Regions from separate parts of the Micromonospora sp. NPDC000089 genome, predicted to be linked through region 2. Evidence: riboswitches for the same ligand, from Rfam matches in the RefSeq annotation. Region 2 holds a riboswitch; the other holds the start of a gene.
The links. A riboswitch is a leader RNA that binds a small molecule or an ion and turns the genes downstream of it on or off. The one in region 2 is predicted to bind S-adenosylmethionine.
Positions count from the first base shown of each region.

Region 1 (14,383 bases), on a different contig from region 2:
CGGGAAGTCGCCGTTCAGGTACGCCTCGAACGCCGCCCTGCCGTCGGCGGCGGCGGTCTCGCCGTACACCCGGGGGCTGGGGGACTCGGGGTAGGCGGACCAGTACCCGCGCTCGGAGATCGCGGTCAGCGCGCGGTCCAGGGTGTCGGCGTGCCTGGCGTAGAGGGGGTGCGGGGTCTCCGTCATGCCCGCCATCATGCAACAGGAAGCCCCCAGATCAGTAGGGGCGTGTCACAGTTCAGATCGTCAACTGCCAGTTGGTCCACGCGTCGACGGGGCGGAAGCCGAGCCGCTCGTTGATGGCGATCATGTGCTGGTTCTCCGCCGCGTTCCAGGTGTCGATGACGCGTACCCCGGGCTCGTGGGTGAGCAGGTGGTGCAGGTTCTCGGCCTTGGCGATCAGGCCGAGCCGGTGCCCACGGTGGTCCGGGTCGACGATGGTGATCTGCTGGAACGCGTGCCAGTCGGCGGCGGCGCCCACGTCCAGCAGGGTCCAGGCGACCAGCCGCCCGGACGCCTCGTGCCGCATCCCCAGGTGGTAGCGCCGGCGGCCCCGGGCGTCCAGCGCCCGCTCGGTGCCCCGGACCCGCTCGGCGTCCACCTGCTCCGGCTCCCACTGCACGTCGCCCATCGGCGCGTCCATCAGCAACCGGCCGTCCAGGTAGGCGACGTCCGCGACGTACTCCGGCCCGGTGGCACCCTGCCAGCAGACCGACTGGTAACCCTCGGCGCGCGGGCGGGCCTCGGCCAGCGCCGCCCGCAGCGCGAGTCGGTCGATCTCACCGACGTCGAGACGGCGACGCACCTCGGCGAGCGCGGGCCGGGCTCCGGTCGCGGCGGCGAACGCGTCGCCCGCCACCGATCGGTCCGGCCCGTCGGGCAGCGCGGAGACCGTCATCGTGACCGCCCGCTTGCGCCCCTGCTCGCGCAGCAGACGCACCCCGTACGCGTGCAGGGCCCGGCCCACCCCGCGGCGCCGCAGCTCGGGGTGGACCACCAGCTCGGCGGTGGCGTTGTCGGTGTTGTCGAGCTGCGGCAGGTCGAGCTGCAGGTAGCCGGCCGGCACCCCGTCGAGGCGGGCCAGCGCCCAGAGCGTCGCGGTGCCGGGCATCGGGGTGGAGAACAGCGCGTCGAAGCGTCGCCGGCAGAACGGCGGGAAGTCCGGCAGGTCGGCGTCGTTGGCCGCCGCGCCGATCCGGTACGCCTCGTCGACCGCGGCCTGGTCGGCGCCGTCGAACGACGCGATCGTGATGCTCATGTCGGGGAGCCTGGCAGCCGGAAAAGCGATCGGGCCAGCGAATTACTCGCTGGCCCGATCGGACGTGGTCGGGAGGGACACTCGCACAACGCCTCCGGCGTTGGGTCGTAAGAACTTCAAAAGTCTCCGGCGAAATGCCCTCCCGCACGGAGCATCTTGCGCCGCCTGGTTCCTGCCGTCAAGTCCCTACCGGCGGGTTTTTCCACACTCACAGCAAACCGCCAGCTACTCCCCGGTCTGCCGCCTCGGGCCTCAGGAGAGCAGGCCGGCGTCCCGGGCCGCGCGCAGCGAGGGCTTGATGCGGTGGGTGGGGCCGACCTGGGCGGCCACCGCGTCGATGGTCTTGAGTCCCTCGCCGGTGTTGAAGACGACCGTCTCGGCCGTCGGGTCGAGCCGGCCGGACTCGACCAGCTTGCGCAGCACCGCGACGGTCACCCCGCCGGCGGTCTCGGCGAAGACCCCGGCCGTACGGGCCAGGTCGCGGATGCCGGCGCGGATCTCGTCGTCGTCGGCGTACTCCATCCAGCCGCCGGTGCGGCGGACCGCCTCCAGGGCGTACGCGCCGGCGGCCGGGTCGCCGATGTTGAGCGACTTGGCGATGCCGGTCGGCTTGACCGGGGTGATGGTGTCGGTGTCGGCGTGCAGCGCGGCGGCGATCGGGTTGCAGCCGGCCGACTGAGCGCCGAAGACCTTCCAGCCGCCGGCCGGCGCCTCGACCAGCCCGATCTCCACCAGCTCGGAGAACGCCTTGTCGACCTTGGTGAGCAGCTCGCCGGAGGCCATCGGGATCACCACCTGCGCCGGGATCCGCCAGCCGAGCTGCTCGGCCACCTCGTACCCCAGGGTCTTGGAGCCCTCGGCGTAGTAGGGCCGGACGTTCACGTTGACGAAGGCGGTGTCCTCGAACTCGTCGGTCTCCACCAGCTCGCCGCAGAGCCGGTTCACGTCATCGTACGAGCCGTCGATGGCGACCAGCTCGCCGCCGTACACGGCGGTGGTGATCACCTTGCCCTGCTCCAGGTCGCCGGGGATGAAGACCACCGAGGGGGTGCCGGCGCGGGCGGCGTGCGCGGCTACCGAGTTGGCCAGGTTGCCGGTGGAGGCGCAGGCGAAGCGGGTGAAGCCGAGCGCCTTCGCGGCGGTGAGCGCCACCGAGACCACCCGGTCCTTGAACGAGTGGGTCGGGTTGGCGCTGTCGTCCTTGACCCACAGCGGCGCGGTGATGCCCAGCTCGGCAGCGAGCCGGGGGGCCGCCACCAGCGGGGTCAGCCCCGGGTCCAAGGTGACCCGACCGGCCGGGTCCTGACCGGCGGGCAGCAGGCCGGCGTACCGCCAGATGTTCTGCGGCCCGGCCTCGATCTGCTCGCGGGTGACGGTGGCCAGCGCGGCGGCGTCGTAGTCGACCTCCAGCGGGCCGAAACACTCGTAACAGGCGTGCTGGGCGGCCAGCGGGTAGCGCGCCGAACAGGCGCGGCAGACCAGGGCGCGGGCGGGGCTGGCGGCGGTGTCGATACCGGCGGCGGGAAGCGTCGACGTCATGTCGAGGAGTCCTCTCATCTTTCCCCGCACCGCACGGTGCGGCGGGGACGGAATTGGCACCTGCCCCGTCGGTCGCTCTGCGGTGAGCGCACGGGGTGGTTGCCGGGGCGTCGTCGGGCCGTATCCCTCAGCCCCTCTGGATGAGGTATGCAGTTGTGCCGCCGAGTCTAGCCAGGCCCGCCGCGATCGCCGAGGCGCTCCCATCCTGTGAACCGGGCCCGCGGCCGGCAGCCGCGGACCCGGCGCGGGATCAGTCGAGCGCCGGCAGGCTGGCCGGGCCCTTGTCCACCAGGACGAACGTGGTCTCCGGCCCCGAGTCGGCCAGTTCCTCCGCGATCAGGCCCGAGCTGCCCTCCGGGTTCCAGCGCAGGTACGCGTCGCGGTTCTGCACCGCGTAGGTGGCCCGGCCCTGGTTGTCCTTCCCGGTGCCGACGAAGGTGAAGAACTGGCTGGCCTGGCGGGTGTCGCAGGCGGCGGCGACCAGGGTGAGCGGCTTGCTGCCGTTGGTCTTGATCGACAGGCAGTACGGCTCACCGCCGGACCGCAGCTTGCCGGTCTTGATCTGGTGCCGCCCGCCGGGCGCGGGCACCGGCACGAACAGCGCCCGGTCACCGAAGTCGCCGGACACCTCGGCTCGGCCGGAAGCGCCGACCGTGAGCACCGACTCGGGCACCTGGCTGCCGCGCCAGCGGGCGAAGAGCTGGACCTGCCGCTTACCGGAGAGCAGCCCGGCGGGGGCGGCCGTCGGCCGAGGCGTCGCGGTGGCCGTCGTGCCCGTCGGGGTCGGGCCGGGCTGCCCGGTGGCCGGGGCGCTCGGCGTCGCCGGGGTGGATTCGACGGTGGCGGACGCGACCAGGGTCGGAGACGGCGTCGACGCGGTGCCGCCCGGGTCTTCCGCCGCGCAGGCCTGCTGGCTGGCCGCGAGGGCGGCGAGCGTGACGAGGACGGCGGTGCGACGGTACGGAACGGCCATGTCTACTCCTGTCGTCGACGGGCGGCGGGTGCGCCACCGTCTGCTGTGGATCAAGGACATGCCCTGTTTACGGTCGGGGTAAGCACCGGGTTGCACCCATTGAGCGGAAATGACGGCCGCCGGCTCCACCACCGCCGCCCGGTCGGTGACGGCGGTGAACGGCCGGTCGCGCCGGTAGGTCGCCGCTGGAGATCTGGGTGAGACGGTTGCCGGAACGGCAGAGCCCGCGGCTCGCTACAGGGGCGTCGGCGACGCCGGCGGCGGTGTGGTCAGGCTTTGAAAGCACGGGCGCAGCAGGTCGATGATCTGCTCGGGCGGCGCGTCCGCGAGGTGCGTGAGGCGCAGTAGGTATCGATCAGCTATGACGCCGTGGATGATCGCGCTGAGCAGACTCGCGCGCAGGTCGGCGTCGGGTGTCGGAATCGCCTCGGTGAGCTGGTTGAGCTGGGGCTCACCGGCGGCTCGGTAACGATCGGCGGCGTCGGCGTTCGTGAGCATGGAGCGCAGCACCGCCAGGGATGCCGCCGGCTCGCCCGCCAGGCGCCGGCCCAGCGACGTCAGCAGCGCCTCAGCGACCTCGCCCGAGGTGCCGCCGGGCACCTCGTCGGTAGGCACCTCGACGGCCTTGGCGAAGAGCAGGTCCTTGCTGCCGAAATAGTGCATGACCAGTCCCGCGTCGACACCGGCGGTCGACGCGACGGCCCGGATCGTGGTCCGCTCGTAGCCGCGTTCGGCGAAGATCTGGCGGGCCGCGGCGAGGATGCGCTCCTCGCTCTGACGGCGCTGCTGCGCCCGCGTCGGGCGGGGGCTTGCTTCAGGCACGAACTCATTCTACGGCCGTTGACCGGCCACCTATTGCGTTCTACGCTCGTTCAATCAACAAGCGTTGAACCAAAGGGGGTGCCATGCCCGCCACGTCACGCGAGGTCGTCGAGCAGATCCTGCGCGCGAGCCGCGATCAGCACACCGAGGCGTTCGTCAACCTCTTCGCGTCGGACGGCTACATCGAGTGGCCGTACCGACCCGCGGGCGTCGCTGGCCGAGTGGAAGGCCGCGACCAGATCCGCGAGTTCCTGACCGCGCAAGCCAACGGTCTGGTCACGTTCCACGAGTACCGCGACATGGTGATCCACGAGACCATCGACCCGGAGGTGGTGATCGTCGAGTACGAGGCCCACGGCACGGTGATCCCCACCGGCGCACCCCTGCACCAGACCATCATCGCCGTTCTGCGGATCAGGGACGGCCTGGTCGTCGCGTACCGCGACTACCTCAACCCCCTGGTACTGGCCGAAATCCTGGCCAGCCTCGGCAACGCCTGACGGGCAGCCTCCGCCCCCACTCGATTCGCCCACCTGCCTGCGACCCGATCAGGCAGCCGAGCCGAATCAGTCAACTGTCGCCAGTCACTGCCCGGTGTTGCCATGGCCCCGGACGAAAACACCGCGCCCCTGGTGCCCTTCCACCAGGCCCTCGGCTCGCAGCGTCAGCATGGCCGAGCGGATGACCTGGGTGGAGACGCTGTACTGAGCGCACAGCTCAGAGATCGACGGCAGCTTGTCGCCGGGCTTCAGGTCGCCGGATCTGATCTTTTCGCGAATTTCGTCGGCGATACGGACGTAGAACGGCGTGACGGACATGGCGGTGCTCCCTCGTCGGCAGCACCATCTGACCACTCTTCGCTTATGACATCAAGTTCTTGGTGTTACAGGGCTTGCGCATCTGACACTAGGGATCATATGTTGAGGACGAGGCGCCCCTCGTCGGCAAAACGGGGACGGCTCATCCCCGGGCTCGCCCGGCCGCCGGGGCGGCAGTCTCTGCCGTCCCGGCACCCATCCACAACAGGAAGGTCTGCGCCTTGACGGACTGCGAGATACCCGCCGCGCACGCGGTGTGGTCGGCCGAGCAGGTGGCCGGCGAGCTGCGCGCGACATACCTGGCGGTGGCCGCCGCCACCGTGCTGCTGGATCGCACCAGCGTGGGTTCCGCGCACCCGGCGATCCACCTCGCCCGGCGCAGCGGCGAGGACGCCCTGGACCTGGCCGGCGACGCGGAACAGGAGCTCAGGGACGGGATCCACCGCCTGCGCGCCGAGGCCGGCCACCGGGAGTTCGCCACCGTCGGCGGGCTGATCGAGGTGCTGGACACCGTCCGGAACCAGTTCGGCGCGGCGGCCGACCGGATCGCGCGGCTGCCGGACCGGATCACCGCCGCCGGCCGGCAACTCGCCGCCGCCGATCCGTCCGGACTGGCCGCCGAGGCGGCGACCGAGCAGTGGCGGCACGCCGCCGCGCAGCTCCACCTGATGGCGCAGAGCCTGACGTCGGCCGGTAACGCGCTGGCGTCGTACACCGGCGGGTTGTCCGGCGTGGACGCCGCGACCAGCTGAAACCTGCTCGCGGACGCCGCGATAAGGAGACGGGCCCGGGGCGGGTGCCGGGCTCCGGCCGGTGCGCACGCGCGGTCGTGCCGGTCGACCCCGCCCGCCTCGGCGCCGCCCCGCCCGAACCAGACCTGACGACCCGGAAAGGCGAGACAGCGTGATCTACCGAGCCATGCAACGCCTGCTCCCGCAGCACGTGCGCGAGGCGACCTTCGGCGTCCGCCGGTGGCGCGGCCTCGACCCCGCCCAGGTGTACGCCTACCTCGACCGGGTCGCCGACGAGCTGGATCGGCTCGCCCGCGACCTGGCCACCGCCAACACCGAGGGCGAGCGCATCCGGGTGGCGCTGCGCCAGTGGCAGTCCCGGCACACCGACTGCCACCTGACCACGACGGCCACGAACAGCAGGTGGTTCCGGTGACCGACCCGCACTGGATCATCCATCTGCCGACCACCCTGACCCGGATCGACGAGGCCGGCGCCCTGGCCATGGCGTTGCGCCGCTCCCTCGGCCACGTGCTCGCCCTCGACTTCGGCGACACCACCCTCAGCGAGGAGGACCGCCAGTCGGTGCGTACCCGCGTGTGGTGCGACCGCCGACTGCCCGCCGGTGGACGATGCGCCCAGCCCCACGCGCACACCGGTGGCTGCGCGGCGGAGGATCCCGCAGGTCCGGGCGAGTGAGCGGTTCGTAGGTCCTGAAGGTGCGCGCCGCTGGCCCGCCGGCCGTCGTCAGACCGGCGTGGCGGAGCGGCGGCGGCGCGGCACCACCAGTCGGGTCCGCAGCCCCCGGTCCCCGGGCTCGGTCGTCCGGCGTAGCGCGTCGAGCGCCCACGGGCCCGCGCCGAGCACCGCGATCAGCGCGAACGACCAGCAGAACAGCACCGCCACCTCACCGCCGTTGCGCAGCGGCAGCAGGTCGTGGGGCTGGTGGACGGTGAAGTACGCGTACGCCATCGAGCCCGAGGCGAGCAGCGCGGCCACCCGGGTGAGCAGCCCGACGAGCACCAGCGAGCCGCACACCAGCTGGATGAGCGCGGCCCACCAATCCGGCCACTGGCCGGCCGGGAGCGCCACCCCGGCGCCCCGGTGACCGCCGAGGACGCCGAACACCGAGGCCAGTCCGTGACAGAGGAACAACAGGCCGAGAACCATGCGAAAGAGGGACAGGGCGGGGCCACGCAGCGGTTCGGGGTTCATCTGGCGCCTCCAGGGCGGATCGACTGCCGCCAGGATGCGCTGTGAATCTAATTACCGCGATGATTCCTGTTTGTCATAATCTGCCATCTCGATCACCCGCCCACTCCGGATCCGCAGCACGGCATGGTCGGGCAACGCCGGCCCGTCAGCTGGTGACGTCCTTGCGGGTGAAGCGCCAGAACGCGAGCCCCCAGAACAGCGTGGCGTAGCTGATCGCGGAGATCGCCCCCCGGACCACGTCGTCGGTCTGCACCGGGGTGGACAGCAGCCCCAGCCAGGCGCTGCTGTAGTGGGTGGGCAGGAAGTCGCGCAGCACGCCGAGCGCGGTGATCTGGTCGAGGATGCTGGACAGGATCCACAGCAGCACCGCGCCGCCGACCGCGCCGAGCGCGGCGTCCGTCGACACCGACAGCAGGAACGCCAGGCCGGCCACCACCAGCAGTACGACCGCCAGGTAGCCGAGCACCGCCAGCAACCGCAGCAGCCCGTCGGCCGGCGCCAGCTCGGCCGCGACCTGGCTGCGCAGCGGCGTCCAGCCGTACCGCAGGGTGCCGGCGAGCAGGGCGGTGCCGGCCAGCAGGACCAGGGCCAGCGCCGAGTACGCCAGCGCCACCACCAGCTTCACCGTGAGCAGCCGGGCCCGGGGCACCGGGACGGCCAGCAGGTAGCGCAGGCTGCCCCAGCTCGCCTCGCTGGCCACGGTGTCCCCGCAGAACAGCGCCACCACCACGACCAGCAGGAACGACGCCGAGACGAAGATCGAGAACAGGGTGAAGTTGAGCCCGCCGGAGGTGGCCAGGTCGACCAGGCTGGCGAACTCGTTGCGCCCGTTGTCGTCGCCGCCGCCCGAGTCGAACTGGAAGGCGATCAGGATGATCAACGGCAGCAGCACCATGAACCCCAGCGCCAGCTGGGTACGCCGCCGCGACGCCTGCCGGCGGAACTCCGCCGCGAACGGCATGGTGGCCGACGGCCGGTAACCCGCCGCCGCCCCCGGCCCGGCCGAGGCGGCGCCGACCGCCGCCCCCGGCCGACGGCCCGCGTCGCCCGCTCCAGCTGAAGAGCCCGCCATCACCGGTCCCCGCTTCCCCGAGAGTTCTCGCCCACCAGGGCGAGGAACGCGTCCTCCAAGCGCCGCCGCGGCACCACCCGGTCCACCCCGATCCCGGCCCGGACCAGCTCGGCCACCACCTCGCTGCGCGCGGTGCCGTTGGTGTCCACCACCAGCCCGCCCCCGCCGCGGCCACCGCCCCCGGCAACACCGCCATCGTCACCGTCGTCACCAGCACCAGCACCAGCACCGGGACCGGCGGCCAGCGGCGGCAGGTCCCCGCCGTCACCGGCGCCCAGTACCCGTACCCCGTCCAGCCGGCTCAGCACGGCCCGCGCGGCGTCCGGGTCGGTCACCTCGAACAGCGTGCTCGGCGACTCGCCGACGATCTCCTCGACCGGCCCGGACGCCACGATCCGGCCCTTGTTGACCACCACGGCGTGGGTGCAGGTCTGCTCCACCTCGGCCAGCAGGTGGCTGGAGACCAGCACCGCCCGGCCGTCGGTGGCGTACCGCTGGAGCACCCGGCGCATCTCGGCGATCTGCGGCGGGTCCAGCCCGTCGGTCGGCTCGTCCAGCACCAGCAGGTCCGGCAGGCCGAGCATCGCCTGCGCGATGGCCAGCCGCTGGCGCATGCCGTGGCTGTAGTTCTTCGTCCGGCGGTGCACCGAGTCGCCCAGGCCGGCGATCTCCAGCGCCTGGTCGAAGTGCGCGTCCTCCCACGGCCGGCCGGTGGCCTTCCAGTACGCCCGCAGATTGTCCAACCCGGACAGGTGCGGCAGGAAGCCGGGCCCCTCGACCAGGGCGCCGATCCGGGACAGCACCGGCGAGCCCGGCACCAGCCGGTGCCCGAAGACGTAGATCTCGCCCGCGGTCGGCTGGGTCAGCCCCATCAGCACCCGCAGCGTGGTGGTCTTGCCCGCGCCGTTCGGGCCGAGCAGTCCCACCACCTGGCCGGGGTGCACCTCGAAGTCCACGTTCGACACGGCGACGAAGCCGTCCGCGTACTCCTTGCGTAGTTGCCGGACGGCGAGCGGGACGCCCGCGTACCCGGGATGGACGGAGCTGTCCTGGCGACGGTGCCGGCGGCGGGCGACCAGGACGACCACCACGAGCCCGACCGCGATGGCGGCCAGCAGCCCGACCAGCACCCAGCGCCAGACGGTGGCCGTGGTGGGGATCGGGTCGGCGACCACGGTCGGCAGGCTGACCGGCCCGCCACCGGCCGCGACGGTGTAGACGGCCGGCTGGGCCGGCGTGGTGTACGCCTGGTCGGAGGTGGCGACCGCCACCCGCAGCCGGTGCCCGGCCTCGAACCGGCGGACGATCGCCGGCAGCGTCACGCTCACCGGCCGGGCCGCGTCGATGGTGCGCGGCAGCCCGGTCAGCCGCACCGGGGCGACCAGGCCGTCCGGCAGCGTCGCCGCGCCGTTCGGGTCGACGTCGTAGAGCTTGACGAAGAGCACCGCCTCGCCGGTCGGCGAGGCGGCCCGGATCGAGAAGGTCGGCGCGCCGACCACGTCCACCGCGTCCGGCAGCGGCGCCGACTCGAACCGGGCGTGCTGGCCGGGCACGTCGCCGGCCACCCCGTCGACCAGCGAGCCGAGCGCGCCGGCGAACGGCACCGACGAGATCGCCGCCGGCTTGCCGTTCGGCGGGTTGGCCACCGGCTGCGCCGGCCCGGTCACCGCGACCTCGCGGCGGGCGTCGCCGGCCACCCCGGGGTAGTCGGTGGTCCGGTAGCCGGTCGCCACCAGACCCCGGTCGAGGGCGTCGAAGCCGGCGATCCGGGAGAAGGTGAAGTCGTCGCCGGGCGTCTCCCCGGAACCCTTCACGTAGTGGTCGAGCCACTGCGCGGTCAGGAACTTCACCCGGTCCGAGTCGTTGGTGGGGCCCGACCCGCCGTCGTGGCCGCCGGTGAACCAGGCGACCCGCACCGGGGTGCCGGCGGCGGCGATGCCGCGCGCGTTGGCGTCCGCCTCGGTGAGCGGGAAGAGGGTGTCCGCCTCGCCCTGCACCAGCAGGGTGGGCGCCTTGATCCGGCCCAGCACGCCGGCCGGCGAGGATCGCCGCAGTAGGTCCACCGCCGCCTGATCGGCCCGCCCGGTGGTGGCGATCCGCAGGTACGCGGCGCACACGTCGGCGGCGAACCGGCCGCAGGACGGGTCCGCGGCGGCGCCCGGCGCGCGGCCGGTGGAGGTGCCGGGGCCGGCCCCGGGCTGCGGGCTGGGCGCGCCGGCCGACGCGGGCGCCTGCTCCGGCTGGGCGGCGGCGGTCGCGCCGGACAGGCCGGCCGGGCCGGAGCCGGCGTTGCCGCCGCCGCCGAAGAAGATCCCCGCCCAGCCTGACTTGAACACGCCCTGGGTGGCCGGCCCGCCGGTGCTCTCCGGCAGGAAGGACCGGGACAGGTCGTTCCAGGTGATCATCGGGACGATCGCGTCCACCCGCGGGTCCTGGGCGGCGAGCAGCAGCGCCAGGCCACCGCCGTACGAGCCGCCGACCACGCCGACCCGGGGGTCACCGGCGCCGTCGGTACGGATGTCGGGGCGGGCGGCGAGCAGGTCCAGCAGCCGTTGCGCGTCCCGCACCTCGTGGTCGGGGCTGTCCAGGTGGATCTCGCCACCGCTGCGGCCGAAGCCCCGGGCGGTCCAGGCGAGCACCGCGTAGCCCTGGGCCACCAGGTCCTCGGCGTCGGCGCGGACGGAGTCCTTGGTGCCGCCGAAGCCGTGCGCGAGCAGCACCGCCGGCACCTTCCGGTCGGCGCTCGCCCCGTCGGGCAGCCAGAGCGTGGTGTCCAACGTGACCGGCTCGTCGCCGGCCGGCCCGGACCGCACGGTGACCAGGGCCGACTCGGTCCGATACCCGGGCCGGTCCGGCCGGGCCGCCCAGACCGCGGCGGCGGCCAGCAGCACGACGACCACCGACCCGACCACGACCCGGCGCCGGTTGGCCAGGACGCGCTTCACCCACGCGGCCGACAGCGGTGATCTCATGCGGCTCACGGTACGGCCCGCTTGCTGAGCGTTGGCTGAGATCCGCCGTACGTCCGTCCGGCTGGCCCGTTCGGTCCGCCGAACCGGTCGACCACCCGCCGTCCAGATCGAATCCGCCCGGACGACTTCGGATCACGTGAATTCCGACCCTCATCCGAAATCCCCTCCGACCCGTTCAAGCCGACGCACTCGACGCACGATGCGTGTCCAGAAGGTCAACAACACGTGACATCGCTCCGAGTGACGCGAAACTGACTAACCAATCGCGACCTGCACCGGGCCCGCTTCGACTACTTTTCCGGTCCGGTGGACGGGACCGGGTTGGCGACCCCCGCACACCGGTCACCCCGCCGTCGCCGGAGGAGACGAACCATGACAGTTCCCGGGCAGCGGGTCGGTCGACGGCCCTCCACGCCCGGCCGGGTGCTGCCGCTGGTGTTGGTGGTGGCGCTGCTGGCCCCGATGGCGCTCCTCTTCGTCCAGGCCTACCGGCTCACCGGCGCGGACCGGGACCTGGCGGCCGACGAACGGCGCGGCGTCGAGTACCTGCGCGCCCTGGGGCCGGTGACCGAGGCGCTGGTGGACGCCCAGTCCGCCGCCGTCGCCGGGCGCCCCGCCGGCCGCGAGGCGCTGGACCGGGCGGTGCGGGACGCCGCGGCGGTGGACGCCCGGATCGGCGACCAGCTGCGCACCCACGAACGCTGGGCCGGGCTGCGCGCCAAGCTGGAGGCGCTGCCGGACCGCGGCCCGGCCGACCCGGAGGCCGCCTTCGCCGCGTACGGCGAGGCCACCGACCTGCTGCTGGCGCTGCACCGCAAGGCCCGGGAGAGCTCCGGGCTGGTCCGCGACCCGGGCACCGACTCGGCCTTCCTCCAGGACGGCATCGGCGGGGACCTGCCCACCGCGATGGTCGCCGCCGGACGGCTGGCCGATCTCACCGCGCTGGCCACCCGCCGGCCGGCCGCCCAGCGCCCGGCGACCGAGGCGCAGCTGGCCGAGCTGCGGGTCACCGCGGTCGGCGCCGCCACCGACCTGGTCGCCGCCCTGCGGGCCGCGGTGGACAGCACCGAGAGCACCGACCTCGGCACCAACGTGCTCACCCCGCTGGACACCTACCAGCGCTCCGTCGAGGCGCTCGCCGCGCTCTCCGCGCCGGCCAACCCCGGCGGGCGGGCCGAGCCGGGGCAGGTGGCTGCCGCCCGGCTCAACGCCCAGGCAGCCGCGAAGCAGCTCCAGCCGGTCATCCTCGGCGAACTCGACGTGCTGCTCGGCGAGCGGATCGACCGGTACGACCGGGACCGCTGGCTCGCCCTGGGCGCCGCCGTCCTCGCCGTCCTGCTGGTGCTGGCGCTGGCCGCGGTGCTGATCGCCGCGTTCCGGCGGGCGTACCGGCGGGCGGCCGAGGAGCGCGGTCACCCGGAGGACTCCGGCGCGCTGCCCGGGCCGGGCGCTTGGCGACCCGGGCCGGCCGAGCGGGGCGGACCGGCGCCGGCCGAGCGGGGCGGACCGGCGGCCGAGCCGCGGCTGCCGCAGCCGGTCGGGCCCGGCCAGCACGGCGCCGAGCGCTGGGGGCCGTTCGATGCTGCTCGGTAGGCTCCGGATCCGGGGCAAGCTTGCCCTGCTGGTGATCGTCCCGCTGCTCAGCATGATCGGGTTGGCCGTGCCCGTGGTGCTGGACCGGGTCGCCGTCGCCCGCGAGGCCGGGGAGATGGCCGACACCGTCCGGCTGGCCGGCCGGATCGGCAGCCTGGTGCAGGATCTCCAGCAGGAACGCGTGCTGTCGGTGGGTTTCCTGCTCGGCCGGGTCACCCGCAGCGAACTGCTGCGGCAGTCGGCCGGCGTGGACGACCGGGTCGCCGACCTGCGCGCCGAGCGGGCCGAGGAGCTGCCCGCCCAGGTCGCCGCCGCTCTCGAGGGGGTACGCAAGCTCGACGAGCTGCGCGGCCTGGTGCTCGCCCGAGCGGCCGCGCCGAGCCAGATCATGGACGTGTACGGCCCGATCGACACCGCGCTGATCGACTCGCTGCGGCTGAGCTTCCGGGTGGACACCGGCACCTCCGCCGGGCGCCAGGTGCTCGCCCTGGACGCGCTGCTGCGCACCGACGAGTCGTTGGGCGCCTGCGCCACGCTGATCGTCCTGGTCAAGGCCACCCGGGATCCGAGGGCGATCGCCGGCTACATCGCCTGCATGGCCGGCCTCCAGGTGGACAACCTGCGGTTCCGCGGCCTGGCCACGCCGGAGCAGTACCAGCTCGCCCTGCTGGACGACGGCGCGGTCGCCGCCCGGACCAGCCCCACGTTCCAGGTGGACAGCGTCCGCGACCCGGTGGGCGCGATCGCCAACGTCTCGCTGGACGCGCTCTTCCCGGCCGTCCGGTCGATGATCACCCTCGGCCAGTTCGTGGAGAAGAAGATCGTCACGGACGTCGTCACCGAGACCCGGGACGAGCGACGGGACGCCCTGGTCGCCGCGTGGCTGGTGGGCGGCGCGGCGGTCCTGGTGCTGCTGGCCGTGGTGCTGCTGAGCGTGGCGGTGGCGCGCACGGTGGCCCGGCCGCTCACCCGGCTTACCCGCTCCGCCGACCGGGTCGCCCGGGTCGCCGAGGCCGAGCTGGTCCGGGTCGCCGACGACGAGACCGAGGCCGCGCCGCCGGTCCGACTCGACCCGGTCGACGTCCGGGCCCGGGACGAGATCGGTGACCTGGCCCGCGCCTTCGAGCGGGTGCAGAGCACCGCGGCCCGGCTGGTCGAGCGCCAGGTGGCCGGCCGGCGCAACGTGGCCCAGATGTTCGGGCACGTCGGCCGGCGTACCCAGAACCTGGTCGGCCGGCAGATCGCGCTGATCGACCGGCTGGAGCAGCAGGAGGCCGACCCCGGCCGGCTGGAACACCTGTACCGGCTCGACCACATCTCCAGCCGGCTGCGCCGCAACGCCGGCAGCCTGGTGGTGCTCTCCGGTTCGGCCGGCACGGACGGGCACGTC
Region 1 is NZ_JBIAZT010000007.1:64,129-78,511, forward strand. Features, by position in the region: gene paaN (phenylacetic acid degradation protein PaaN) at 1-186, opposite strand, end outside; gene ACFY3U_RS15055 (GNAT family N-acetyltransferase) at 239-1,258, opposite strand; gene thrC (threonine synthase) at 1,511-2,797, opposite strand; SAM riboswitch class I at 2,809-2,944, opposite strand; gene ACFY3U_RS15065 (hypothetical protein) at 3,048-3,770, opposite strand; gene ACFY3U_RS15070 (TetR/AcrR family transcriptional regulator) at 4,005-4,592, opposite strand; gene ACFY3U_RS15075 (nuclear transport factor 2 family protein) at 4,676-5,092, shown strand; gene ACFY3U_RS15080 (winged helix-turn-helix domain-containing protein) at 5,177-5,410, opposite strand; gene ACFY3U_RS15085 (hypothetical protein) at 5,632-6,162, shown strand; gene ACFY3U_RS15090 (DivIVA domain-containing protein) at 6,314-6,577, shown strand; gene ACFY3U_RS15095 (hypothetical protein) at 6,565-6,840, shown strand; gene ACFY3U_RS15100 (DoxX family protein) at 6,889-7,356, opposite strand; gene ACFY3U_RS15105 (ABC transporter permease) at 7,502-8,428, opposite strand; gene ACFY3U_RS15110 (alpha/beta fold hydrolase) at 8,428-11,400, opposite strand; gene ACFY3U_RS15115 (hypothetical protein) at 11,773-12,993, shown strand; gene ACFY3U_RS15120 (nitrate- and nitrite sensing domain-containing protein) at 12,980-14,383, shown strand, end outside.
Region 1: another riboswitch for S-adenosylmethionine. It lies ahead of thrC (threonine synthase); the one in region 2 lies ahead of ACFY3U_RS13155 (ABC transporter substrate-binding protein).

Region 2 (14,383 bases):
GGTGTACGTGGTGTCGCCCGCCCCGGTGCAGCCCACCGGCCCGGATCGAGTCGAGCGCCCCGGGGCCGGTGCCGTGGTAAAGCCGGGTGGGCGGCGGTTCCGGGGCGAGGCCGAGGTCCACCGGGTAGGAGTGGCCCTGGTTGGCCCGGATCCGCTCGACCCCGTCGGCGTCCCGCCGCACCGCGAAGCGCTGCTTGTCGTTGCCCGCCACCACCTGGTCGAGGGCCGGTCGCCCGATCCGTAGCGCCGCGAGCAGGTCGGCCACCGGCACCCAGCCGCCCGGGTCGGGTCGCAGGCCGAACCGGGCCGGCTCGTGGCGCAACGCCAGGGACATCCGCTTGCTCAGCCGTACCAGTGCCCGGTGCTCCACACCGCCATTGTGGACCAAGCCGGCGCCGGCGCTCGACCCGGTTTTACCGTCCCGCGCGTCGGATGACATCCCGAACTCCGTGCCGCGCCGCTGCGACTGATCCGGGCGCAGGAGTAGGAGGATCCGCGGGTGACGCCCCGACCGCCGTCAGCCCCGCGAGTCGCCGGCCCGGCCGCGGGCGGTCCCGGTGGGCCGCTGACCGACGCGCGGAGCCCGCACCGCCGAGGCGGCGCCCGCCCCCGGCCGGAAGTCACGGGCGGCGTCGGCGACCATGCCTTCGGGATCGCGACCGAGCGCCTCCCGGATGTGCGCCGGGACCAGCTCGGAGGTCGCCATCGCCATCCGCACCTGCACGGCGCGGTCGTCCACGAGGTCGCGCAGGTCCGCCTCGGTCAGCTCGACCGAGAGCACCAGCGCGACCCGGACGTCGACCACCGGGTCCCGGGCGAGCACGCTGCGCTGGGCGACGGTCGTCCGCGGGTTACGGGCCAGGCCCTTGCGGACGCGGGCCGTCCGGTCGGCCAGCAGGGTGGCGATCACGTCGGCGTGCGGGGTGTGGGTGGCGAGTCGCTCCCGCACCTCCGGCGAGACGTCGCCGGCCAGTCGGGCGGCGATCTCGGGCTCCAGGTCGCTCCGCTCCGCGAGGAGCCCGCGCAGTTCCTTGTCGCGGGCGTCCGCCATCACCCGGCGGATCGCCTCGTCGCAGGCCGGATTCCCGGCCACCGCCCACCGGACCCACCGGTCGGCGTCCCTGACCAGTCGCAGCAGGTTCGCGGGCGACGTCGAAGGGTTCCTCGCCACCGCCTCCCGGACGTGTCGGTCATGATCGCGAGTCAGCGGCCGCAGCGCCTGCGCGGGCGCGTCGGAACGGATCGCGACCGCGGCGCGGACCACCGGCGACGGGTCGGCGGCCAGGTCGATGAGGGTCAGCTGAGGCGTCGCGGGATCCTGCGCGAGGGCGAGGCGCGCGTCGACGCCGTCCACCGTCGCGCCGGGTGGGGCGCCGTCCGACCCGCTGTGCCGGTCGGACCCGCCGACGTCCTGCTGCTTCGCCATGGCCGCCATCATGTCACGGGCCGACCCGGCCGCCGCGAGCCCGGACGAGCGTCGGCGCCCGGGAGGGCTCCCGGGCGCCGACGGTCGAGGGCCGGTCGATCAGGGCAGGTCGATCGGGCGCAGCACCCGGTCGACGGCGTGCGCGATCTGCCGGTTGCCCTTGTTGATGTCGAACCGGATCACCCGCGCGTCCCGGTCGCTGGTGTCGGCGTCGACCAGGCGCACCTGGGTGAAGCACCAGTGGCGGCGCACGTCGACGCCGAGGCCCGCGCCGAGCGCTGTGGTGAGCGTGGCGCCGTCGGCCTTGAGCGCCGCCTTGCGGTCGATCGTGGCGCCCGGGACGACGTGGTAGAGCAGGACGTTCTCCACGGTGTCGATGCCGAGCCCGGCCACCGCCGTGAAGGCCGCCTGCTCGGTGGGGAGCCGGTGCGCGCCGGTGATGTCCCGGACCAGCTCCTCGAACGCGGCGTCGGTCGGCAGGAACGCGGTGAGCGCCGTCTTGCCGTCGGTCAGCACCTTGACCGGGGAGTTCGGCTTGGCGTCCAGCACCGCCAGCACGGCGGCGGTGAGGACGTCGAAGTCCCGCGAGTTGCGGTCGAAGCCGCTGGTGTCCTTGGTCAGGACGGCGGCCAGGCTCTTCGTGCCCAACGTCTTGCCGCTGGCCTGCGCGGCCGGCGCGACGGCCGTGGTGACCAGCGCGGTGGCCATGACGCCCACGGCGACCCTGGCGGCGAGTCGTGCGATGTTCATCGGCGAACCCTTCGTCGGTGCGAGCTGGTGGTGACTGTCGTCACGACCATTGCTTCGCCGCACCCCCGCTCTGCGGATGCACCCCGTCGCGAACAGCTTCGACGAATCCGGTGCCCCCGGCCCGCCCGGCCGTCCACGGCCACCACGGGTAAGGGGCGGACGTGAGGGCCGTCATAACGGCTGGACGATCACCGTCGGGTTGCTGCTACCGTTTCCGGCAGGTCATGAGCGCCAGCGTCAAGCCCCGGCTCGCTGGCCGGCAACCCTCCGCCACGGTGGGGTGCTCCGGGTGAGGACCAGGCACCGGTGTGGCACCGGTGCAAGCGTGGCCTGGTTCCCAGGTCAGCACCGACTCTGGAGAACCATGTCTGCGCACCACCGCACCCCGCCGCCCGGCGTTCCGCTGACCCGGCGACGGCACGTCGACCTGATGCGGGTGTGCAGCGACGGCTGTCGCCGTCCCGCCGCGCAGTAGACGACTCGCCTTTCTCCTCGTACCACCGGCAACGGCGCGCCCGACGGGCCCGCCGCTCCCCGGCGTGCCCGCACGCCCGCCGACCGACCTCTCTGGAGTGACCCGTGCGTTTCCTTCCCGCCCTGTCCAAGGTGGCCGTCCTCGGCGCCGCCGCCGTGCTGGCCGCCACCACGCTGACCGCCTGCGGCGGCGACTCGTCCGCCGCCGCGGACAACCCGTACCGGCTACAGCAGCCGGGCGTGCTGCGCGCCGGCACGCTCACCGACGCGCCGCCGAACGTCTACCTCAAGGACGGCAAGTTCACCGGCTTCGACAACGACCTGCTCACCGCGGTGGCCGGAAAGATCGGGCTGAGGGTGGAGTTCGTCGGCACCGACTTCTCCGCGCTGCTGTCCCAGGTCAACAACCGCAAGTTCGACGTGGGCAGCTCCTCGATCACCATCACCGAGGCGCGGAAGAAGACCGTCGACTTCGGCAACGGCTACGACTTCGGCTACTTCGGGCTGGACGTGCCGGCCGGCTCGCCGATCACCGGCTTCGACCAGCTCGGCGGCAAGCGGGTGGTGGTCGTGCAGGGCACCGTGCAGGACGACTACGCCACCGGCAAGGGCCTGAACCCGGTCCGGGTGCCGGACTACAACGCGGCGCTCAACCAGCTGCGGTCCCGCACCGCCGACGCGTGGATCGCCCCGGCCGAGATCGGCGAGAAGTCCGCCGCGGACAGCGGCGGCAAGATCACCGTCGCGGCCAAGGAGCTCAGCCCGGCGCCGACCGCGTACGCGGTGGCCAAGGGCAACGACACGCTGCGCGAGGCGCTGAACAAGGGCCTCGACGAGGTCATCGCCGACGGCACCTGGAAGAAGCTGCAGGAGCAGTACTACCCGGGCCGGCCCATCCCGGCCGACTTCACCCCGGGCAGCGGCACGGCGGCGGCGCCGTCCGCGTCGGCCACCTCCTGACGGTACGAGACGACGAGCGAGCGGGGCGGTAGGTGACATGGAACCGTTGAGCACCCTCTGGGACACCTTCTTCGACTGGCGGTCGATGCGCGAGGCGTTGCCCGAGATGCTGACCGTGGGGTTGCCCAACACGCTGATCCTGGCGGTCACCGCCGCCGGACTCGGCTCGGTGTTCGGGATGCTGCTGGCCATCGGCGGCATCTCCCGTACCCGATGGCTGCGCTGGCCGGCCCGGGTCTACACGGACGTCTTCCGGGGCCTGCCGGCGGCGGCCACCATCCTGCTCATCGGCGTCGGCCTGGCCCCGCTCGGCCTGCGACTGTGGGGGCCCAACCCGTACCCGCTGGGCATCCTGGCGCTGTCGCTGATCGCCGCCGCGTACCTCGGGGAGATCTTCCGCTCCGGCATCCAGAGCGTGGAGGCCGCCCAGCTGGAGGGCGCGCGGGCGCTCGGCTTCTCCTGGGGCGAGGCGATGCGGCTGGTGATCGTCCCGCAGGGCGTGCGCCGGGTGCTGCCGGCCTGGGTCAACCAGCTGATCGCTCTGATCAAGGACTCCAGCCTGGTCTACTTCCTCGGCCTGCTGGCCAGCCAGCGGGAGCTGTTCCGGATCGGGCAGGACTACGCGGCCAACACCGGCAACCAGTCCGCGCTGCTGCTGGCCGGGCTGTGCTACCTGCTGCTCACCGTGCCGCTGACGCACGCGGTGAACGCCATCGACCGGCGGCTGCGGCAGGGCCGGCCGCCCGCCGCGCCGGACGACGAGCTGGCCCTGGCCGGCGAGCACCCGCTGCCCGGCGGTGTGCCGGCCGGCGGCGCGCTTTCCGACGGCGGACGAGAGGAACAGTGATGAGCATCGACACCGGCACCACCACCCCGGTCAGCCTGGCGGTGCGCGACGTGCACCTGGCGTTCGGCGCCAACCGGGTGCTGCGCGGCGCCGACCTGGACGTCGCGCGCGGCGGCACCGCCTGCGTGATCGGGCCGTCCGGCTCCGGCAAGTCGACTCTGCTGCGCACGATCAACCGGCTGATCGAGCCGGACTCCGGCGACGTGCTGCTGGACGGGCGCAGCGTGCTCGGCGACGACCCGGACGCCCTGCGCCAGCGGGTCGGCATGGTGTTCCAGCAGTTCAACCTGTTCCCGCACCTGAGCGTGCTGCGCAACGTCACCCTCGCGCTGCGCAAGCTCAAGAAGCTGCCCGAGGACGAGGCGGCCCAGCTGGCCCGGGCCCAGCTGGAGCTGGTCGGGCTGGCCGCCAAGGCCGACTCCCGCCCGGCGCAGCTGTCCGGTGGGCAGCAGCAGCGGGTGGCGATCGCCCGGGCGCTGGCGCTGCGACCGCAGGTGATGCTCTTCGACGAGGCCACCTCCGCGCTCGACCCGGAGCTGGTCAAGGGCGTCCTCGCGGTGATGGCGGATCTCGCCGCGGCGGGCATGACCATGGTGGTGGTGACCCACGAGATGGGCTTCGCCCGGCAGGTCGCCGACACCGTCGCCTTCATGGACAACGGGGTGGTGCTGGAGGCCGGCGAGCCGGCGGCGATCTTCGAGGCGCCGGAGCACCCGCGGCTGCGCCGCTTCCTGTCCCAGGTGCTCTGACCGGGCGGTCCGCGCCGACTCAGCTGTGGCGGTCGGCCGGCGCGGGCCGGGCCGGCAGGGCGCGGAGTCAGTCGCGGGTGGTGGCGATGGCGTCGATCCGGCCCCACCGGCCGGGGATGTCGAGCATCTCGAGCCGGCCGAACCGCGCCGGCAGGGCCGGCGCCACCACCAGGTGTTCGCCGTACGGTTCCAGGCCCAGCAGGGTACGCAGCAGCTGGATCGGGGCCGCCGTGGCCATCGCCTGCGGGCTGTTGGCCGTCGGGTACGACACCGGATAGCCGGTCTGCTCGCGACCGAACCCGGCGAACGCCTCCGGCAGCCGGCCCGCGAAGTAGCCGGCCGCGTCGATGATGCCCTCGGCGATCACGCCGGCCTCCCGGCGGAACCCGTACCGGTGCAGCCCGGCGGCGATCAGCGCGTTGTCGAACGGCCACACCGCACCGACGTGGTAGCCGAGCGGGTTGAACCGGGCCTCGCCGGCCGCCAGCGTGCGCACCCCCCACCCGGAGAACAGCCGCGGACCGACCAGGTGCCGGGCGACCGCGCCGGCCCGGTCCTCGTCCACGATGCCGCTCCACAGCAGGTGGCCGATGTTCGACGACAGGGCGTCCACCTGTGCGCCGTCGGCGTCCAGGGCCAGGGCGTAGTACTCGCCGTCGGCCACCCAGAAGTCCCGGTTGAACCGTCGCTTCAGCTCGGCCGCCTCCCGTTCCAGCCGGTCGGCGTACTCCGGGTCGCCCCAGCACTCCCGGGCCAGCCGGGCGCCGCGGCGCTTCGCGTCGTACGCGTACCCCTGCAGCTCGCAGGTGGCGCGCGGCAGGCCGGGCAGCCGGCCGTCCCGGTAGGAGATCGCCTCGGCGGACTCCTTCCAGCACTGGTTCTCCAGGCCGGTGCGCTCGTTGCGGCTCTGGTACCAGACGTACCCGTCGCCCATGATGTCGCCGTACTCGTCGATCCAGTGCAGCGCGGCCCGGGCCTCCGCCTCGAACTCCCGGGCGACCGCGACGTCCCCGCTCCACCGCTCGTACTCGTCGAGCAGGACGACGTAGAGCGGGGTGACGTCGGCGCTGCCGTAGTACGGCGAGTCCGGTGCCTCCTCGAACGCGGCCGGCTCGCCGTAGCGGAACTCCCGGAGGATCTTGCCCGGCTCCTCGTCCCGGAAGTCGTCCAGCACGGCGCCCTGGTCGATGCCGAGCATCCGCAGCGTCGCCACCGCCATCTCCGGCGCGACCGGCAGCACCTGCAGGCTGGTGAGGATGCTGTCCCGGCCGGTCAGGGTGGCCACCCAGGGCAGCCCGGCGGCCGGCAGCACCTCGTCCGGCAGGGTCAGCGGGGAGAACCGCAGGCCGGCCAGGTCGACCAGGCTGCGCCGGTAGGTCTCGGTGAACACCTCCCAGTCGCAGCTGATCCGGGGCGCCCGCGCCAACCATCGGTCGAGGTCGTGCCGCAGCTGGGACCGCGACCGCGGCCGATGGTGGTACAGGCTGGTCCGGACGTCCTGCCCGTCCGGGCGCAACACCGCACCGACCACCCGGACCACGGTCGTCCACCGCTCGCCCGGCGCCAGCCGGAACCGGAAGGTCACCCCCTGCTCGTCGATCTCCGCCGGCTCGGCCACCGACACCACCGTCTCCCGCCGGAACCGCTCCCGCCGGTAGGCCAGCACCAGGCGACCCGGCTCGACCCGCCGGTCCAGCCGGCCCACCGGCTGCCGCCGCTGCTGCACGGCGGTCACCGGCGCGAAGTCGGTGTCGGCGTCGACCCGCACCGTGTAGTCGACCGGTTCCGCGTCGTGGTTGATCACCGTCAGCCGCTCCTCGACCGCGCCGTCACTGAGCGACCGCTCCCGGATCACCGACGCCTTGGCGTCCACGTAGTGCGTCGGCACCCCCGGCACCAGGAAGAACCGCACCTCGAAGTAGTGCGGCTGGTCGACCGCCAGGGGGTTCAGCCGCTCCCCGTTCACGCTCAACCGCCAGTGAGACAGGAAGCGGGTGTCGAAGTCGAAGAAACCGCCCGGATTGTGCGTGCTGGCCTCGATGTCGCCGCTGCCCTCGCTCAGCACGAACATGTTGCCGTCCAGGATCCGGACCAGCTCGCTCCTCATCGCCGGACCCGCCTGTTGCGCACCAGCGACCGCGGATGGCGCGCCCCCGGTGGCGCCGGGAAGAGCCGTTCCAGGATCACCACGAAGCGGAACTGCCCCTCGGCGGTGATGTCGTTGCGCAACCACGCGGTCAACGGCTTGGCCTCGCCGAGCGCCATCCGGCGGAAGAAATCCTCGTCGGCGCCGATCACCGTGTCGGCGTCCCGCTCGTCCCGGGTCACCCGGACGGCGCCGCCACCGAACTCGACGAACCAGTGGTCGACCGTGTGCCCGTGCCGCAGGTCGAACCGGATGGTGCCGCTCGTCTTGGGCAGCAGCCGCTCGTGACCGTGGCGGGCCAGGTCGTCGAAGAACCGGGTGACCGTGTCCGCCATCGCACCACTTCCGCAGAGTCGACCGGCCGCCGTCGCGACGCGGCCCGCAAGTTCCGGACGCGGTCCTCAGCCTAGCCAGCGGTCCACCCCGGGCGGGGACGAATCGCAGGCGGCCCGGACGCGAACGACGCCGCCCCCGGGGATGCGGGAACGGCGTCGTCGGTGACCCGGGCGGGTCAGGTCATGTCGTCGTAGCGGGGCTCGATCGGCCGGGGCGCGGGGACCGGGGCGGGCGCCTCGATCGGGTCGGCGAAGTCGACCCGGGAGGCCACCGGGACGGGCTCGTCGTCCAGCTCCAGCGGCGACACCTCGTCGTCGTCCAGGCCGGCGTAGGTGTCTGTGCGGCGACCCTTGCGCCGGTCGTTGAGGAAGGCGATGCCGACCGCGCCGAAGTAGAGCGCGGAGAGGCAGACCGCCAGCGCCGTCATGCCGAACGGGTCGGGCGTCGGGGTGACCACCGCCGAGAAGGCGAAGAACACGAAGATCGCCACCCGCCACCAGCCGAGCAGCTTGCGCGCGCTGACCAGGCCGACGAAGTTGAGCATCAGCGCGACCAGCGGGAACTCGAACGCCACCCCGAACAGCAGGATCAGGTTGGTGACGAACCCGATGTAGCGGGTCACCTCGAGGGTGGTGGCGATGTCCGGCCCAGAGATTTCCAGCAGGAACTCCAGGCCCTTGGTGGTGACGAAGAAGGCCAGCACCGCGCCCGCGGCGAACAGCGGCGCGGCGAGGGCGGTGAAGATGTACGCGTACCGCCGCTCGTGCCGGTGCAGGCCGGGCGCGATGAACGCCCAGAGCTGGTAGAGCCAGACCGGCGCCGCGACGATCAACCCGACCCAGAGGCCGATCTTCAGGTTGAGCAGGAACAGGTCGGCCACGCCGAGCTGCACGAACCGACACTGCCCGGTGGCCTTGTCGATCGCCTGCGGCAGGTTGCAGTACGGCTGGGAGAGCAGGTGCCGCACCGGCTCGGCCAGCCAGATGCCGAAGCCGAAGCCGACCAGGATCGCCAGGGACGCACGGAAGAGACGGTTGCGCAGCTCACGAATGTGCTCGACGAGCGTCATCGAACCGTCGGCGGCCCGTTGGAACTCGCTCGGGCCGCGCTTGCGAAGCGCGAAGGCCACGGTGGTGGAGCCCCTCGATCAGTTGTCGCGGACGTGCTGCACCGGGTTGACCGGCTGCTGCTGCGGCTGCGGCGCGTACTGCGGCTGCTGAGCGTACGGCTGCTGCTGCGGCTGCGGGGCGTACTGCGGCTGCTGGCCGTACGGCTGCTGCGGCTGCGGGGCGTAGGGCTGCTGACCGTTGGGCGGCAGCGGCTGGTAGCCGGCCTGCGCGTCGGCCTTCTCGGCCAGGTCGCGGTCGTCGTCGTCGTGCAGGCTCTTGGTCTCCGCCTTGATGATCCGCAGCGAGCGGCCCAGCGAGCGGGCCGCGTCGGGGAGCCGCTTCGCGCCGAACAGCAGGATCAGCACGACCACGAGTACGGCGATGTGCCACGGCTTGAGGGCACCCATGGGAAGCTCCAGTCGCTCTGAGTCGAGGGTGTGTCGTAGCCCATCGTACGTGCGTCGAGGGGCATTGCCACCCGCCGGGCCACTGCCAACGGTGCCCGGCCGGTGAAGTCTTGACCACCCCGGAGCGTCCCGTCAACCGTCTGGACCCGTCCATCTGGGCCCGAATCGGGCACCGTCCGGGCGGCCGGCGCGCGGCGCACCGACCGGGATCGATCAGCTGCCCCGCTTGGCCCGGATCAGCTCGACCCGCCGCTGGGTGACGACGGAACGCTGCTGGAGCTCCTCGGCCCGCTCGCGGAGCGCCTCGGCGGTCACCCGCAGCGTGTCCGCCTCGGCCTGGCGGCGGCGCAACGCCAGCGCGGCCCGGCGTAGCCGGGGCAGCCGCGCCAGCACCGGGCGGACCGCCAGGGCCAGCACCAGGAGGGCGAACAGCACCACCGCGACCACGATCCACGTCACCACGGCGGTCAGCCTACTGGGTGACAGTCGGCAGCGCCGGGTCGGCCGCCGGCGCCGGGGTGGCGTACGCCTCCAAGGCGGCGGTGGCCTGGGCGCGTACCTGCTCGGCCAGCTCGGGCGGGGCGACCACGGTGACGTCCGGGCCCAGCCCGAGAACGAACCGGCGGGCCCAGCTCAGGTCGGTCACCCGCAGCGAGACCAGCCACTGGTCGCCGTCGGCCTCGATCCGCTCGCAGGGGTAGTACTCGGTGATCCACCGCTCGCCGCGACCGATCCGCACGGTGATCAGCGGCAGGTCGGGCGTCGGGCGGAACACCCCGTCGCGCAGGTCGTGCGGGCGGGCCTGCGGCGGCACCACGGCCGGCTCGTCCAGCTCGGTGACCGCGTCGATCCGGTCGGCGCGGAACAGCCGGACCGCCTCGGCCCGGCGACACCACGCCTCCACGTACGCCCGGCCGTCGACCATCAGCATCCGCAGCGGGTCGATGGTCCGCTCGGTGCTCTCGTCCCGGGCGGCGGTGTAGTAGGTGATCCGCAGCGCCCGGCGGGTCTCCACCGCGGCGCGCAGCTCCCGGACCCGGCGGGTCTCCCCCGGCAGCCGCACCTCGACCGGCGCGCCGACCAGGTCGCCGGCCGCGTTCTCGATCTTGGCGAGGGCCCGCTCGACGGCCTCCCGGTTGGCCACCCCGGGCGTCTCGGCGAGCATCCGCAGCGCCACCACCAGGGCCATCGCCTCGTCCGGGGTGAGCCGCAACGGCCGGTCGATGCCCGCGTCGTAGGTGATCGTCACCCGGTCGCCGTCGAACGCCATGTCGATCAGGTCGCCCGGGCCGTAACCGGGCAGCCCGCAGACCCAGAGCAGCTCCAGGTCCTCGCGCAGCTGGCGCTCGGTGACGCCCAGGTCGCCGGCGGCCTCGGCGATCTCGATGCCCGGCCGGGCCAGCAGGTAGGGCACCAGGTTCAGCAGCCGGGCCAGCCGGTCGGCCGAGGTGCGGGAGGCGGGTCGGGTCACCGGGCACCACCACCGGCGACGGCCAGCTCGTCGTGCCGGGCGGCGATCTCCTTGAGCCGCTGGATGACCGCCTCGCGCACCTCCGGCGGGTCGAGCACCCGCACGTCCGGGCCGTACCCGACGAGCTGGCCGGCCAGGTGGTCCGGGTCGGCGTACGGCAGGACCAGCCGGTCGCCGTCCGGGCCCGGCACGCTCCGCACGGCCCAGCGGCGCAGCCCGGCGGCCCGCCCGGGGGCGGCCAGCACGGTGGCCCGGCCGGGCCGCTCGACCGGGCCGGACCAGCGGGCCACGTGGCTGATCAGGTCGACGCCGACCGGTGGCTGGTAGCCGCCCGGCGCGCCGGTCACCCGGACCGCGCCGACCACCCGGGAGAGCCGGAAGCAGCGGGTGGCGTCCCGGTCCAGGTCGTGGCCGACCACGTACCACCGGCCGCGCCAGCAGACCACCCCCCACGGCTGCAGCCGGCGCCGGGCGGGGGCGTCCCGGTCGGGCACCCGGTAGTCGAACGTGACCTGGCGGCGGTCCCGGGCGGCGGCGGTCAGCGGCGCGAACGCCGGGTCGACCGTGACCATCGGCTCCAGGCCGAGGGTGGCCTGCGGGTCGACGTCGACGCCGGCGGCGCGCAGCTTGGCCAGCCCGGAGGAGGCGGCCGCGGCCAGCCCGGCGTGCTGCCAGAGCCGGGCGGCGATGCCCACCGCCGCGGCCTCGTCCGGCGCCAGCGGGATGTCCGGCAGCGCGTACTCCCGGTGGGCGATCCGGTAGCCGGGCTCGGCGTCGAAGACGCTCGCCGTGCCGGTCTCCAGCGGGACGCCCAGCTCCCGCAGCTCGGCCTTGTCCCGCTCGAACTTGCGCTGGAAGGCCTCGTGCTCCTTCGGGTCGTCCGGATCGTGCTCGTAACCGGGCACGGTCGCGGCGATCTGCGCGGCGGTCAGGAACCGTCGCGTGGACAGCAGGCAGATCACCAGGTTGACCAGGCGTTCGGTACGGCTGCGCGACACGGTTGAACGCTAGCAGCCCTCGCGCCGGCGGCGTGCACCCCGCGCGGGCGTGCCGGGTGTCGGACCTCGCCGAGCGGCGGCCGCCGGCCGGACCTAGGGTGAGCCCCATGTCCGAAGGTGACGTCAAGACCGAGAGCGTCGGCACCGTGGTGGTGGCCGGCGCGGCGAACCTCGCCATCGCCATCGCCAAGCTGGTCGCCGGGCTGCTCTCCGGCTCCGCGGCGATGCTCTCCGAGGCCGCCCACTCGGTCGCCGACACCACCACCGAGGTGCTGCTCTACCTCGCGCTGCGCCGGGGCGCCAAGCCCGCCGACACCCGACACCCCTTCGGGTACGGCAAGGAGAGCTACGTCTGGGCGTTCCTCGCCGCGCTGTTCACCTTCGTCGCCGGGGCCGGCTTCGCGATCACCCACGGCGTGACCACCATCCTGGTGCACGAGCACACCGGCAACTACCTTGTGTCGTACGTCGTGCTGGCGGTGTCCTTCGTCATCGAGTCGATCTCCCTGGCCCGGGCGGTCCGGCAGGTGCGCAACGAGTCCCGCCGCTGGCGCACCACCCCGCGCCGGTTCCTGCGGCTGACCGCCGACACCACCGTCAAGGCCGTCTTCCTGGAGGACAGCGCCGCGCTCACCGGCCTGGTGCTGGCCGCCGCCGGGGTGGGCCTGTCCCAGCTGACCGGCGACGAGCTCTACGACGGCATCGCCTCGATCCTGATCGGCGTGCTGCTGCTGGTGGTCGCCGCGATCCTGGCCAAGAGCAACGTCTCGCTGCTGGTCGGTCGGGCCGTGCCGGAGCGGCTGCACCGGGAGATCGAGCAGGCGCTCGTCGGGCTGCCGACGGTGGACCGGATCGACACCCTGATGACCATGCAGCTCGGCCCGGAGGACATCCTGGTCGCCGCCAAGGTCGACTTCCACGACGACGCCACCGGCGCGGACATCGAGGCGGCCGCCGACGAGGCCGAGCGCCGGCTCACCGAGCGCTACCCGGAGATCGGGTACGTCTTCCTGGACCCGACCCGGTCGATGCCCGGCCGGGAGGGGCGGGCCCGGCGGACCCAGGACGAGGCGAACCGGCCGGCCGACCAGCAGGCCGCCCAACCCTGACCCGATCCGTGCCCCGTCGCGGCCGACGGATAGCGTGCCGGCCATGGTGCGATGGCGGTCCGGAACGGTCACGGCGGTACGACGGCGCTGGGCCGGCGCGGTGGAGCTCGACGTCGCCCTGCCCGACGGCGCCGGCATGCGCGCCCTGGCGTACCCCGAGCTGGTCGGTGACCCGCGGGTCGGCGACCGGGTGCTGCTGAACGCCGGGGCGCTGCTGATGGGCCTGGGCACCGGCGGGTACGCCCTGGTCGTCGCCCTGCCCGACCGGCTGCCGCCGGACCCGCCCGAGGTCGGCCACGGCCGCGACGCCGGGCACCTGGTCAAGGCCCGCTACACCCCGCTGCAGCCGATCGTGCTGGGGGTGGACGAGCAGGCCTCACCGCACCACGAGCTGCTGGCCGGCGCCCAGGGCGTCGACGGCATGCCGGTGGTCACCGCCGACCTGCACTCGGCGCTGCCGGCGATCCTGGCCGGGGTACGCGCCGACGCGCCGGACGCCCGGGTCGCGTACCTGCTCACCGACGGCGGCGCGCTGCCGGCCTGGTTCTCGCGCACCCTGGCCGGGCTGCGCGGCGAGCTGGTCGGCACGGTCAGCGTCGGGCAGGCGTTCGGCGGCGACCTGGAGGCGAGCACCCTGCACAGCGGGCTGTTGGCCGCCCGGCACGTGCTGCGCGCCGACCTGGCGGTGGTCGCGCAGGGCCCCGGCAACCTGGGCACCGGCACCCGCTGGGGCTTTTCCGGGGTGGCGGTCGGGGAGGCGGTCAACGCGGTGGCGGTGCTCGGCGGGCGGCCGGTCGGCTCGCTGCGGATCTCCGCCGCCGATCCCCGTCCCCGGCACCGTGGGGTGTCGCACCACAGCCTGACCGCGTACGGCCGGGTCGCCCTGGCCGGCGCGGAGCTGGTGGTGCCGGCGGGCCTGGCGCCGGGGCTGGCCGCCGAGGTGGACGCGGCGCTGGCGCCGCTGGCCGCGCGGCACCGGGTCGTCACCGTGCCCGTCGACGGTCTCGACGCGGCGCTGCGGGCCAGCCCGGTGGGATTGTCCACGATGGGTCGCGGCCTGGACGCCGATCACGCCTACTTCCTGGCCGCGGCGGCCGCCGGCCGGCACGCCGCGGATCTCGCCACCCGCTGACCCGAGCCGACCTCGTCCGGGCCTGCGCGCGTCCGGGCGGGCGTCGGTGCGGCCGGCCCGGGGACGCCCCGGCAGGCGGGGCGCCGGGCGTCAGCCGGCCAGGAAGATGAGGGCGAGCCAACCCGCGACGATGGCGACCAGGGCCACCGTCAGCACCCAGGTCGGCACGGTGTACTCACCGCGGCGGTTGCGCTCGATCTCGCCGCGGATCTTCTCCCGGCGGCGCTCGACCCAGTTCAGCTTCTCGGTGCCGCCGCGCTCGCGGCCGGAGGGTTCGGAGGTGTTCATCGCCACGAAAGCGTACCGGCCGGCCGGCGGCCGGCGCGCGGGGCACCGGCCGCCGGCCGGCGTCACATGCTGGCGATCAGGCGCTCCACCCGCTCGTCGTACGCCCGGAACGGGTCCTTGCACAGCACGGTGCGCTGGGCCTGGTCGTTCAGCTTCAGGTGCACCCAGTCGACGGTGAAGT
Region 2 is NZ_JBIAZT010000005.1:330,474-344,856, reverse strand. Features, by position in the region: gene ACFY3U_RS13170 (RNA 2'-phosphotransferase) at 1-370, opposite strand, end outside; gene ACFY3U_RS13165 (hypothetical protein) at 518-1,426, opposite strand; gene ACFY3U_RS13160 (fasciclin domain-containing protein) at 1,526-2,176, opposite strand; SAM riboswitch class IV at 2,397-2,508, shown strand; gene ACFY3U_RS13155 (ABC transporter substrate-binding protein) at 2,756-3,610, shown strand; gene ACFY3U_RS13150 (amino acid ABC transporter permease) at 3,648-4,457, shown strand; gene ACFY3U_RS13145 (amino acid ABC transporter ATP-binding protein) at 4,457-5,206, shown strand; gene ACFY3U_RS13140 (glycogen debranching N-terminal domain-containing protein) at 5,274-7,313, opposite strand; gene ACFY3U_RS13135 (SCP2 sterol-binding domain-containing protein) at 7,310-7,687, opposite strand; gene tatC (twin-arginine translocase subunit TatC) at 7,864-8,817, opposite strand; gene tatA (Sec-independent protein translocase subunit TatA) at 8,836-9,204, opposite strand; gene ACFY3U_RS13120 (hypothetical protein) at 9,418-9,666, opposite strand; gene ACFY3U_RS13115 (helix-turn-helix transcriptional regulator) at 9,677-10,675, opposite strand; gene ACFY3U_RS13110 (helix-turn-helix transcriptional regulator) at 10,672-11,673, opposite strand; gene ACFY3U_RS13105 (cation diffusion facilitator family transporter) at 11,781-12,782, shown strand; gene ACFY3U_RS13100 (DUF3866 family protein) at 12,826-13,914, shown strand; gene ACFY3U_RS13095 (hypothetical protein) at 14,005-14,202, opposite strand; gene pafA (Pup--protein ligase) at 14,265-14,383, opposite strand, start outside.